DNA from 2 places in the Bacillus sp. NPDC094077 genome. Region 1 is predicted to be linked to the other one. Evidence: riboswitches for the same ligand, from Rfam matches in the RefSeq annotation. Region 1 holds a riboswitch; the other holds the start of a gene.

Region 1 (5,594 bases):
AAACAGTATGTAAATAATTAGTGCGTTACAAGCAATACGAATGATCAGCCATATGTTTTTTTCATGACTATCACGCCACATCCAATGTATGTACATGTTCCAAGCTTTCGTAATCATTAAAATAATAAAGATGGTACATAAGAAAGGTACAGTTAATTGTAATGATTGCATAGCAAGCGGTACGAGAATAAGGAACGTAAATATGAGTGGGAAAAGCTGAATGATGTAATTATATAGAAGAGATTTTTTAAAATAAGATGTTAATTTCTCTTCTAGTGCAAGCAAATAGACAGCATCAGGCTTTTGAATAAATGTACGAATTGGGCATCTCGTGATAATGAATGTAAGTACGACCGTTATGAGTATTAAAGATATTCCTTTAGAAGGAGATGTTTTTAGAAACTGAGCATAATAATATGCACCGACGCATGAAATAAAGATAAAGCTATATAATAAACCGTTAATCATACGTGCAAAGTATGTAATGATATTTTGAATATGTTGTTGGAAGCGACTGCTCCATAGCGATTCGATTGACATGTTTTTCACCTCTTTGTTCTATTATATATGTTTTACAAAAGAAAAAACGAGCAAATTGCGTTATGCAATTTGCTCGTTTTTCTTTTCGTTATTTTTTTTTTGGTCACGATTCATTAACGGATAGAAGGCAAAGCCGATTACGAATAAACCAATTCCGAGAAGGAATGTTTTTATATCGGATGCCCCAGTTTTAATAACCCATAGTGCATAGCAAAGTGCAATAACGGCGACTATGCCATCCATAATTCTTGCCCGCATTTCATTTTTATATGTTTCACCAGTAGCGACTAGTTTTAACTGGAAGATTGGTGAAACGAGATATGGAATGAGATAAGCTAAAGTTGATACGGTAATAACGAATGTATAGGCTTCCGCAATGGTTCCTGATAATGTTGAGAATAAGAACACTTGCGACATAATGTTTGTTAATCGTAATGAGTAAATTGGACTTCCGTTTTTATTTGTTTTTGTGAAGAAGGAAGGGAAGAAACCTTCTTTTGCTGCTTGATACGGTACTTCTGAGCTTAATAAAATCCAGCCTAAGATGGAACCAAATAGGGAAGTAAGAGCAAGTAATGCCATAAGTTTCCCGCCGCCATGACCCATTGCAGCGTTTAATGCATCTGCTAATGGACGTTCAGAAGCTTGTAATTTATCAACGTGAAGTACACCCATTGTTAAAATAGTAATTCCTAAATAAATTGCAACTGTAATTAGTAATCCTGCAACCGTTGCACGTTTTACTGTTTTTGGAGAGGTAGCTCGGTTTGATAAAAGAACGGCTGATTCAATTCCGATAAATGCCCAAAGCGTTGTAAGAGCAGCTAAATTTACTTGTGAAAGGAGACCGTGTGATACACCTGATTTATCAATCATCGGTGTGTACCATTGTCCAAACTTAGAAGCTTCGAATGCAAATAAAGTAACGACGATGAATAAAAGGAATCCAGTTACTTTCGTTGTTGTTGCTAAGAAGTTTAGTTTTCCAGCTCCGCTTACACCGTTTGTTAATATAACATGAGTTCCCCATAGTAAGATGGAACAAATAGTAAATGTAATGAGTTTACCGACTTCTACGTTAAAAGAACCGATTGAAAATAGTAGTCGTGTATCTTTCATGATCGGGAAGAAGAGTGATAAATATCCCGCAAATGATGTAATGATGGCAACGTTACTTGCCCAGTTTGCAACCCAATATCCCCATACCATACTGAAACCAGCCATTTTTTTCTTTTTTGGTGATGAGAATAAAGCATATGCATGACTTTGTGGTCCTGTCGTTAAATCAGGACGACGAATTGCTAAATTACCGAAAACAAGAGCTAGCATCAAAACACCAAACCCTGTTGTTAACCAAGCTAAAGTGACACCGAGAGGGCTTGCTGTTTGTGCCAACGTACTTGGCACCATGAAAATACCAGCGCCAACCATGTTACCGACAACGAAAGCTGTTAGTACCCAAAAGCCCCATTTTTTTTGTTGCATAGAAAATACCTCCAAAGTTAGTATAACCAAGTCAAGCGAGGAGATATGTATGTCTTCCTATTAGGGAAGAGAAGTTCCAAACAAAACAAAAAAAGCACGTAATCTGCCGCTACATGCTTTCTATCTTATAAGAAACCCACGACATATCTCTCGATAGCTCTCCACAAACGAAACGTTTGTGACAGTTCTGCACTTATTAAATGCAGACCCAGCAAGCGTGCATGGTGGACACGACTTACTTCGGCAACCATTCCTTTCTCATTCATTCATCAATGCCACTACATCTCCTGAAATGATACTCTTAATGATTGCAACCTCTACCTCACCGAGATACGAATGAGGATTTAAATATTAAATTAACGTATTTAAGAGTAACAAATGTATTTTTATACGTCAATGGATATGGTAATAATCAGATTATAGAGAAGAGTTTGTTATTAAAGGTAGGGTCAATAATATACAATCTTTGAATTTTCATAATATAATAAATGTTATTGGCGCTAGAAGATAGAGAAGGGGATGAAGTGTATGTATGCATCTAATAAAAGTTCTGTAATAGGTGTATTAGATTCAGGGGTTGGGGGATTAACAGTTGCGAGTGAGATTATACGTCAATTGCCTAAAGAGAGCATTTACTATATTGGTGATAATAAGCGTTGTCCGTATGGGCCAAGAGGTGTAGCGGAGGTAGAATCTTTTATATTTGAAATGGTTGAATTTCTCAAACAGTTTCCATTAAAAGCTCTAGTTGTAGCATGCAATACAGGTGCAGCTGCAGCATTGTCCTCATTGCAAGAAGCGCTATCCATCCCAGTTATTGGTGTTATACATCCGGGAGCACGAGCGGCAATTAAAGTGACAAAGAAAGGGAAAATTGGAGTAATTGGAACTGTAGGTACGATACAGTCTAATATGTACGAAAAAGCGTTGCACGAGCTCCATACATATTTAGAAGTGCATAGCCATGCCTGCCCAACTTTAGCTACAGTTGTAGAAAATCAATTAGGGGATAAAGCATATGTAAAGCAACAAGTGAAACAAGCTTTATTACCATTAACGAAAGAGGAAATAGATACGTTAATTCTTGGTTGTACCCATTATCCACTTTTAGAGTCCTACATAAAAAATGAATTAGGAGAAGATGTGACGATTATTAGTTCTGCAGAAGAAACAGCGATAGAGTTAAGCACGATTTTACAACATCAAGGAATTTTGTCTGAGAATCTGAATCCGAAGCATCGATTTTTTACAACAGGCTCTGTTTCATCATTTGAACATATTGCTGAGCGTTGGCTAGGGTATCAAATTTCTGTAGAATGTGTAAATTTGCCTATGGAAAAACAAATTGTGAACTAAATTGCATAAAAAGAAGCTGATCTAATATAAGATCAGCTTCCACCTATAAGATTAAACTAAGTTTAATACAGTTACTTTTTCACGTGTCATAGACTCAAGGCTCTTACGAATCCCTTGTGCGCCCATACCTGAACCTTTTACACCGATGAATGGGAAGTGGTCAGGACCGCGCTCTGTGCGGCCGTTAATTTGAACAGAACCAGTTTCGATTTTGTTCGCAATTGCAAATGCTTTGTTAATGTCTTTTGTGAAGACACTTGCTTGCAGACCGAACTCTGATTTGTTAGCAATTTCAATTGCTTGTTCATCTGAAGAAACACGGATGATTGGAAGGATTGGGCCGAATGGCTCTTCCCAAGCAACTTTCATTTCTTCTGTTACGTGGTCGATTAATGTTGGGTAAATTAAGTTACGCTCACGTTTGTTACCGATAACGATTGTTGCACCTTTTTCTACAGCGTCGTCAACTAAACCTTGAACGAAGTCAGCTGACTTATCGTCGATTAATGGAACGATTGTACTATCTTGTTCTGGAGATCCAACTGATAATTTAGCTACTTGCTCTTTTAATAAGCCAACAAGCTCGTCCGCTACGTTTTCGTGTACAAGTACACGTTTAATAGCTGTACAACGTTGACCAGAGTAAGAGAATGCACCGCTTACGATATGATTTGCAGCATCTTGTAAGTCAGCATCTTCACGAACGATACCAGGGTCTTTCCCACCAAGTTCTAATACAAGTGGAATCATTGCAGCTTTTTTCGCTAAATGTTTACCTGTGTTTGTACCACCTGTGAACGATACCATATTGATGCCTTCGTGTTCTACTAAGTAGTCACCAATTACAGAACCGCGTCCTGTAGCTACGTTTACAAGACCTTTTGGAAGGCCAGCTTTATGAAGTGCTTCAACCATTTTAATACCGCTAATTGCACCTTGAGTTGCTGGTTTGAAAATAACAGCGTTACCCATAATTAGTGCTGGTGCAAGTTTTGCAGCAGATAAGTTTACTGGATAGTTAAATGGTGCGATTGCTAATACAACACCAAGTGGTGCGCGTTGGATAATCGCAAGTTTAGATTTCGTTCCGCCAGGGAAGCTATCGCCCATCATGCTTTCTCCGTGCATATGAAGAGCTTCTTCAATCGTGTAACGAATAAAGTCAGCTGTACGAACAACTTCTTTTTTCGCATCTTTATATCCTTTACCGACTTCTTTCATAATGATATCGGCAATTTCATCTTGCATATTTACAAGCTCGTCAGCCCATTTATATAAGTATTTTGCGCGATCTTGTAGGGAAGCTTCAGCCCATGATTTTTGAGCTTCTTTTGCAGAAGCAATTGCTTCGTCTACTTCACCGCGAGTAATTGCTTGTACTTGACCAATTACTTCGTGTAAGTATGGAGATGGAATGTCGATTGTTTCTCCTGAAGAGCTTTCTCTCCATTCTCCGTTTAAATAAAATTTGTACGTATTGCTAGTTGTCATGATTAGTCCTCCTAAAATAGCAACTTGTAAGAGTGAGTATAAGGTGATTGTAGGGGGTTTGATAATATTTTTCAAATGAAATGTTTGTGAAAACGATTTCTTATTCTTTTTTTATTTTGTATACCCTTTCTTACAGAACATTCTCTTATTTCAAACTGCTTTATCGTATCATGAAATCCTCTTCATTTTTTGTGATTGTTGTCTATTTTGTTCTATGTGTAAAAAAACAATTGACAGAATACTCAAAGAAGTTGTAAGATTATAAATGGAAAATAAATGAAAGGGGTGTGCGTAATGATTGTAATCGTAAATGTAATGGGCTTAGCTCTGTTAAGTGGCAGAAAACATTCATATCATTACGCAACCCGTACGGATATATAGGGCACTTTTGTCTTATAAAAAGCGTACGTTGCGTATATCGTAACGTACGCTTTTATGCATTTTTGTGCATATCGTCAAGCGACGGTATGCTTTTTTTTGTCTAATTTGCTTGTTTCCATACTTTGTATGGTTACGATAAAAAAGCTTTGGAAGGTGGAAAAATGTGATGAGATTGTATGGGTTGCGAAATGTAAATGGAATGGGTTTGGATAGCGGATAAAGTGAAACTTTAATCAGTGGGGGGTGTCCATCCCCCACTGATTATTAGTTGAACCAATCGGGCTTTTACGGGCAGTTGATCTCCCACCTAACTTCCTCGCATTGGCCAAATTTTGAGGCGG
Region 2 (5,594 bases), on a different contig from region 1:
AATTAAAACTATTACACTTTTAATTATATACGAAATAATTCATATTAGGATAAAATTACCAAAAAAATTCAAGAATCAAACTCACCCTACTCCAAAACAATACGAGTATAATTCAACGTAATAATAAGATATCGCAAATGAAATCTCCTAATCTGTTAAATTATCCAGAAGGTATACACATATCCATTTAACAATTATCCATAAAAAAAGCTTGGAAACCTCTCCAAGCTTTTCTTATTTCTTCTCAATTTTGTTAATTTTATAATGAATATGTAAAAACTCCATTCCGAATAGACACATTTTATGGTGAGCTGTTAAAGTGTGATCAGCGCTCTCTTTAATGATAAAAGTCTCTGCTAACGGTAATCGCATTGTTAAAAAACGAGTATATAAATAAATCCCCTCATCTCCCTTACCGTTTTCTCTTAACTTACTAGTAATGATTAAATCATCATTATCATTGCGTAATCTCAAAATACCCGTCATATTCGAATATGGTAAAGGTAATCCGATATTCATATATGTCTCATTCTCGTGTGTATGTTTTGAGTAAAGGGCTACAAAAATAGACTCTCCTTCTTCATTTTGTCTTAGCCAAGCTCTTACGTTTTCCCTTCCATCTTTCTCATCTATAACACTAACGATAGAGCCATGCATCGTTTCCCACTTGTCGCCCATTCCTAAATGTATTTGTCCTACACGTTTACTTATTTTTTCATAACAAGATGCGAATGGACGAAACCAACGTGCCCAGCTAATGTTTGCTTGTAAATGATACTCTTTCGTATTCTCATAAAATTGAATAATACTTACAGGTATCTTCGTTTTATGAAATGTATCACTATGGAAATCATTCATTTTTTCAACTATTCCACTATATTCTTTACTATCTATTACGTTTTGATTATGTAAAAACATCTCTCCGACTGTAGAACTCCCTTTTAATTGGCTCATGGGTTTCCCGTAATATTTATAATTCGGAACACTCTTTTCAACCATCCAGCCGACAAATGCCGGTAACGCTACTCCAATTCCATTTACAACACCGTGAATCCAAACCATTTGTGCAATTGTAATTGTCATTACTTGTTTCAAATTTCCATATGAGTATATGAGCGAGAACATAATCGTTACCATGAGCGTACTTGACGAAATAATTAAGAGCACCTTTGCAGTAATCGAATTAAATTTCGTTCGCCAAACGTAAATACCATATCCATAAATAGCACATAAATATAGCACAACTGCAAAAAATTCAAATATCCTCGAATATGTAATTCCTATAGCAACTGTCATTGGAGAAATAACGATGATAAGTGTAATAGCATCATAAAGTTTACTTCTCTTTTCTCTTATTCTTCCAAGTAATCCAACTGATAGTGGTAATAGAAATGCTGAGTAATGAAAATGTGCAGCTGTAAGTAAAACTATATCTGAACTAAAATTCATAATTTTAAGCTTCCATACTGAAGCAAAAAACCAAAAACCTCCTAAAAACAAATAAATAAACGCACTATCTATAGCTGTTTCTTCTAAAGGCTTCCATCCTCTTTCTAGCAACCTACTAACACCAAATAACGCGATAATTCCTGTATATATAAACCAAAGGAGTGCAAAAACAAAATGATTTGTTACGAAAGCTAGCATTGCACAAATTGCTGCAACTGGATATAAAAACGATACGAATTTATACAATAATAAATACGATTCATTTCTTGTTTTTTTATCAATAATACAAAAAGACATCGGTATAAATAATAAAACAGATAATAATATAATTGCTTCAACAGGATTTATATTCGACCACTCACATATTAGAAAAACAATATAACAAGCAAGTCCAAATATTATATTTTTCATTTCGTTTATTTCCTTTCCACAAATGTTCCTTTATATGAAAATAGTGACCCAATTAACGGATTTCGTACTTGTACATGAATTAGAAAACATTGTAGTGTTTCATCATAGCTTTCAACAATTTTTGCTTCTCCGTATAAAAATTTCGGTAATGGTATTTTTCTTCTAAACATATAAAACCATTGTTTAGAAGAAGAAATATGCATTGCCCCCATATCATCAATATAAAAATTCAATGTAGAAACGAGTAAATGTGGTTCACCAAAATAATCAACAATTTTATTTTCTTCTTCATCCAGCTGCATAACGGCGTTAAAATATCTTTTCTTATTATGAAAATAAAAGGTACGATTCCACCGTACAAATTCATTTCCATGTTCATCCCGCTCAGCGGAATTATGTATCGTAAACGGAACTTCTTGCCCCCGCTCAGAAAAAAACATTCGGAACTTCGATGCAATTTTTAATATCATTTTAACGAAAAAAGAACCTCCGTAAATTTCATCCATCTTCCCTTCTCCGATGAAGCTATATTCTTCTGTAATCTCATAGCGTTTCTGTAATTTTGGATGAAGTTTCTTATAAGAATCCCCTAATAGTCTTTCGTAAATATTAGCCATACATTTATCCCTTTCTCATCCGCTTGCAATTTTTTGCGCTTGGCAAATCAAAGCTATTTATATAACCTACAATCGATAATCCTATTAAAAGGAGGTTTAATGTAATTGGATTAAACGGTTGTGTAAAGCTTGCGATATTCGTAAATCCTGCCACTATAGTTAAACCTATTAACATACCAATATGTAATATAAACAACTTTCGTTTTTGAAGTGGCAATAACCACATAACACCCCATATTATTTCTAACAACCCAACTATTTTAAGTATAAAAATACTACTCTCATTCGACCCAATTAGTATTGAAAGCATCTTCACTTCTTCTGGATGGCTAAAGATTATTTTTGGGACAATCCCTTGATATATCCATACGAAAGCAAATAAAAAACAAACGAGCCAATACGTAATCGTTCTTCTAATTAGTAGACTAGGATGCAGCTCCTTTTCTAGCCACAATTTTAAAGCGTCAAAACTCCATGCTGTCGCCCATCCTAATAAAGGACGAAACATATATGAATCGATCACATTTCCTATATGACCAAATCTCGTATCATAATCATATTGCGTTTCAAAATGAATACACTCTTTATGCGGTGTATACTTCCAATAACCACGCCCTATTTGTATAAGTGATAATGTATTTTCTGTCCAAAATTTCAAAGAAGAAATCCGTTCACCAGTTTCTTTTCTTATTTCACCTATCGATTCCCCTTCTCCGGCTATTTCAAGTCCAAAACCGATCTTTGTTTTATATAAAAACTTCTGCGGTTCTCCCTCTTTCTTCTCTAAATAAGAAATTTCAGTAAAACGAGCATCCCACTCTGTATGTATGTCTGGTTCTTGCGTATATTCCCATAATTTCTCCATTGTTGTTTTCATCTCTGTCGCAACATAAATAGACCTTTTCCTTTTCATGCTTCCACCTCCTATACTCTATATTTTTAATGTACATATAATAAATTTATTTTGCTACATTTTTCACAAACTTTTTTTCGGAAAAGAAAGAATTTTGAAAATATATATAAAACACTTGATTCCCTGAAAAATTTAAATTATTATAAAACAAATGTTACCAACAACTTCATAAATCAAACACTCTCGCCTAAAACGTGAGATAGAGGTTGCAATACTTATGAGTATTCTAATGGAGACACAGAGATGTCTATGAAATTAGATGAAAGGAAGTGTTGCCGAAATTGATAAATTTCTCTGCATTTATCAATTGGGGCTGTTTTCGAATAGAAACAGAACTGTCATATGTACAGACGTGTGCGTATGAAGAGCTATCTACAAAAAAGAGATATCATCTTTATGATATTCCTTTTTTGGCGGTTTTTTTATTAGCTCCGTTTTCTGTTTCCCTTTTCCTGTAACAGCACCATCCTCACTTATTTGAGATGGTGTTTTTTGCTTTTCTCTCTGGTAACTACAGGAATATTGGGATTTGTATATGTCCTAATCTATTCTTAAAAATGGACGAAAGAAGGAATTCGTAATGGAAACGATTGTACAAAAATTTGGTGGTACTTCTGTCGAGAGCATTGAACGCATTCAACATGTAGCAAATTTAATTATTGAAGAATATGAACGAGGTCATAGCATTGTCTCTGTCGTTTCAGCAATGGGGAAAAGTACAGATGAACTTGTAGCACTTGCTAACGCCATTGCTGAAAATCCAAGCAAACGTGAAATGGATATGCTTCTATCGACAGGAGAACAAGTAACTATTTCATTATTAACAATGGTACTACAAGCAAAAGGTTATAACGCAATTTCATTAACAGGATGGCAAGCTGGTATTACGACTGAATCTGTACATAGTAGTGCACGGATTACTGATATTAATACAGATCGAATTCAGTCTTATCTTGCTGAAGGTACGATTGTTATCGTAGCTGGTTTCCAAGGAATCAGTGAAGAAAATGAAATTACAACGCTTGGCCGTGGTGGTTCTGATACGACAGCTGTTGCATTAGCGGCGGCATTAAAAGCGAAAAAATGTGATATTTATACAGATGTGACAGGTGTATATACGACAGACCCACGAGTTGTACAAGATGCTTACAAATTAGATGAAATTTCTTATGACGAAATGTTAGAGCTTGCAAATCTCGGTGCTGGTGTATTACATCCACGTGCTGTTGAATTTGCTAAAAATCATAATGTCGTTTTAGAAGTTCGCTCAAGTATGGAACAAGAAAACGGAACAATTGTAAAAGGAGAATGTAACATGGAACAACAATCAATCGTTAAAGGTATTGCATTTGAAGATAATATTACACGCGTTACAATTAAAGGATTAGAACAAGGTTCACTTTCAACAGTTTTCTCTACATTAGCAGAGGCACATATTAATGTAGATATTATTATTCAAAGTATTACAAATGAAGGAACTGTTCACCTCTCCTTCTCAATTCACTCTAATGATTTAAGAGAGACTTTAGAAGTGTTAGAACAATATCAAGAAACTCTTCACTATGGGTCTGTAGAACATGAAAATCATTTAGCAAAAGTATCAATTGTAGGATCTGGTATGGTATCTAATCCGGGGGTTGCTGCTAATATGTTCACTACTTTAAAAGAAGAAGATATTCATATTAAAATGGTAAGTACATCAGAAATTAAAGTGTCTGTCGTTATCGACCGCCTTCATTTAGTAACAGGTGTTGAAGCACTTCATCAATCATTTATGGCGAAAATTGAACCTTTAGTACACATGGGCTAATTTAATATTTTCAGTAAAGCTTATAAAAAATCATATTAATCTATTTCCTTCCTATTAAATAAAAAGCTGTTTGCATAGTGTAAAGTGACAAAAAAGTAAGTGATGTTTTATAAAAAACTTTTACTGAAATATACATTGCTGAAGTGAAAATATTTTCAAAAAAAGTTCGCATTTAATAAAAAAGAGAGAATAGCTCTATATTTGAGCTATTCTCTCTCACTTCTATTATTAAAACAGATGAATGTTTTCTTTCTTACAAGCATCGCGTAAATCGTCAGGCCATACAGAAGATTGAACTTCACCGATATGTGCCTTACGTAAGAAGTACATGCACATTCTTGATTGTCCAATACCACCGCCGATTGTTAATGGTAGTACGTCTTCTAAAATACCT

The links. A riboswitch is a leader RNA that binds a small molecule or an ion and turns the genes downstream of it on or off. The one in region 1 is predicted to bind lysine.
Region 2: another riboswitch for lysine. It lies ahead of ACQKNR_RS22395 (aspartate kinase); the one in region 1 lies ahead of ACQKNR_RS18080 (amino acid permease).

The regions. Positions count from the first base shown of each region.
Region 1 covers NZ_JBNNUF010000007.1:145,854-151,447, reverse strand. Annotated here, with positions in the region: gene ACQKNR_RS18085 (ABC transporter permease) at 1-540, opposite strand, end outside; gene ACQKNR_RS18080 (amino acid permease) at 601-2,025, opposite strand; lysine riboswitch at 2,172-2,353, opposite strand; gene racE (glutamate racemase) at 2,554-3,381, shown strand; gene gapN (NADP-dependent glyceraldehyde-3-phosphate dehydrogenase) at 3,433-4,872, opposite strand.
Region 2 covers NZ_JBNNUF010000011.1:94,221-99,814, reverse strand. Annotated here, with positions in the region: gene ACQKNR_RS22410 (YndJ family protein) at 235-1,860, opposite strand; gene ACQKNR_RS22405 (DUF4166 domain-containing protein) at 1,866-2,477, opposite strand; gene ACQKNR_RS22400 (DoxX-like family protein) at 2,482-3,390, opposite strand; lysine riboswitch at 3,583-3,769, shown strand; gene ACQKNR_RS22395 (aspartate kinase) at 3,971-5,200, shown strand; gene asnA (aspartate--ammonia ligase) at 5,429-5,594, opposite strand, start outside.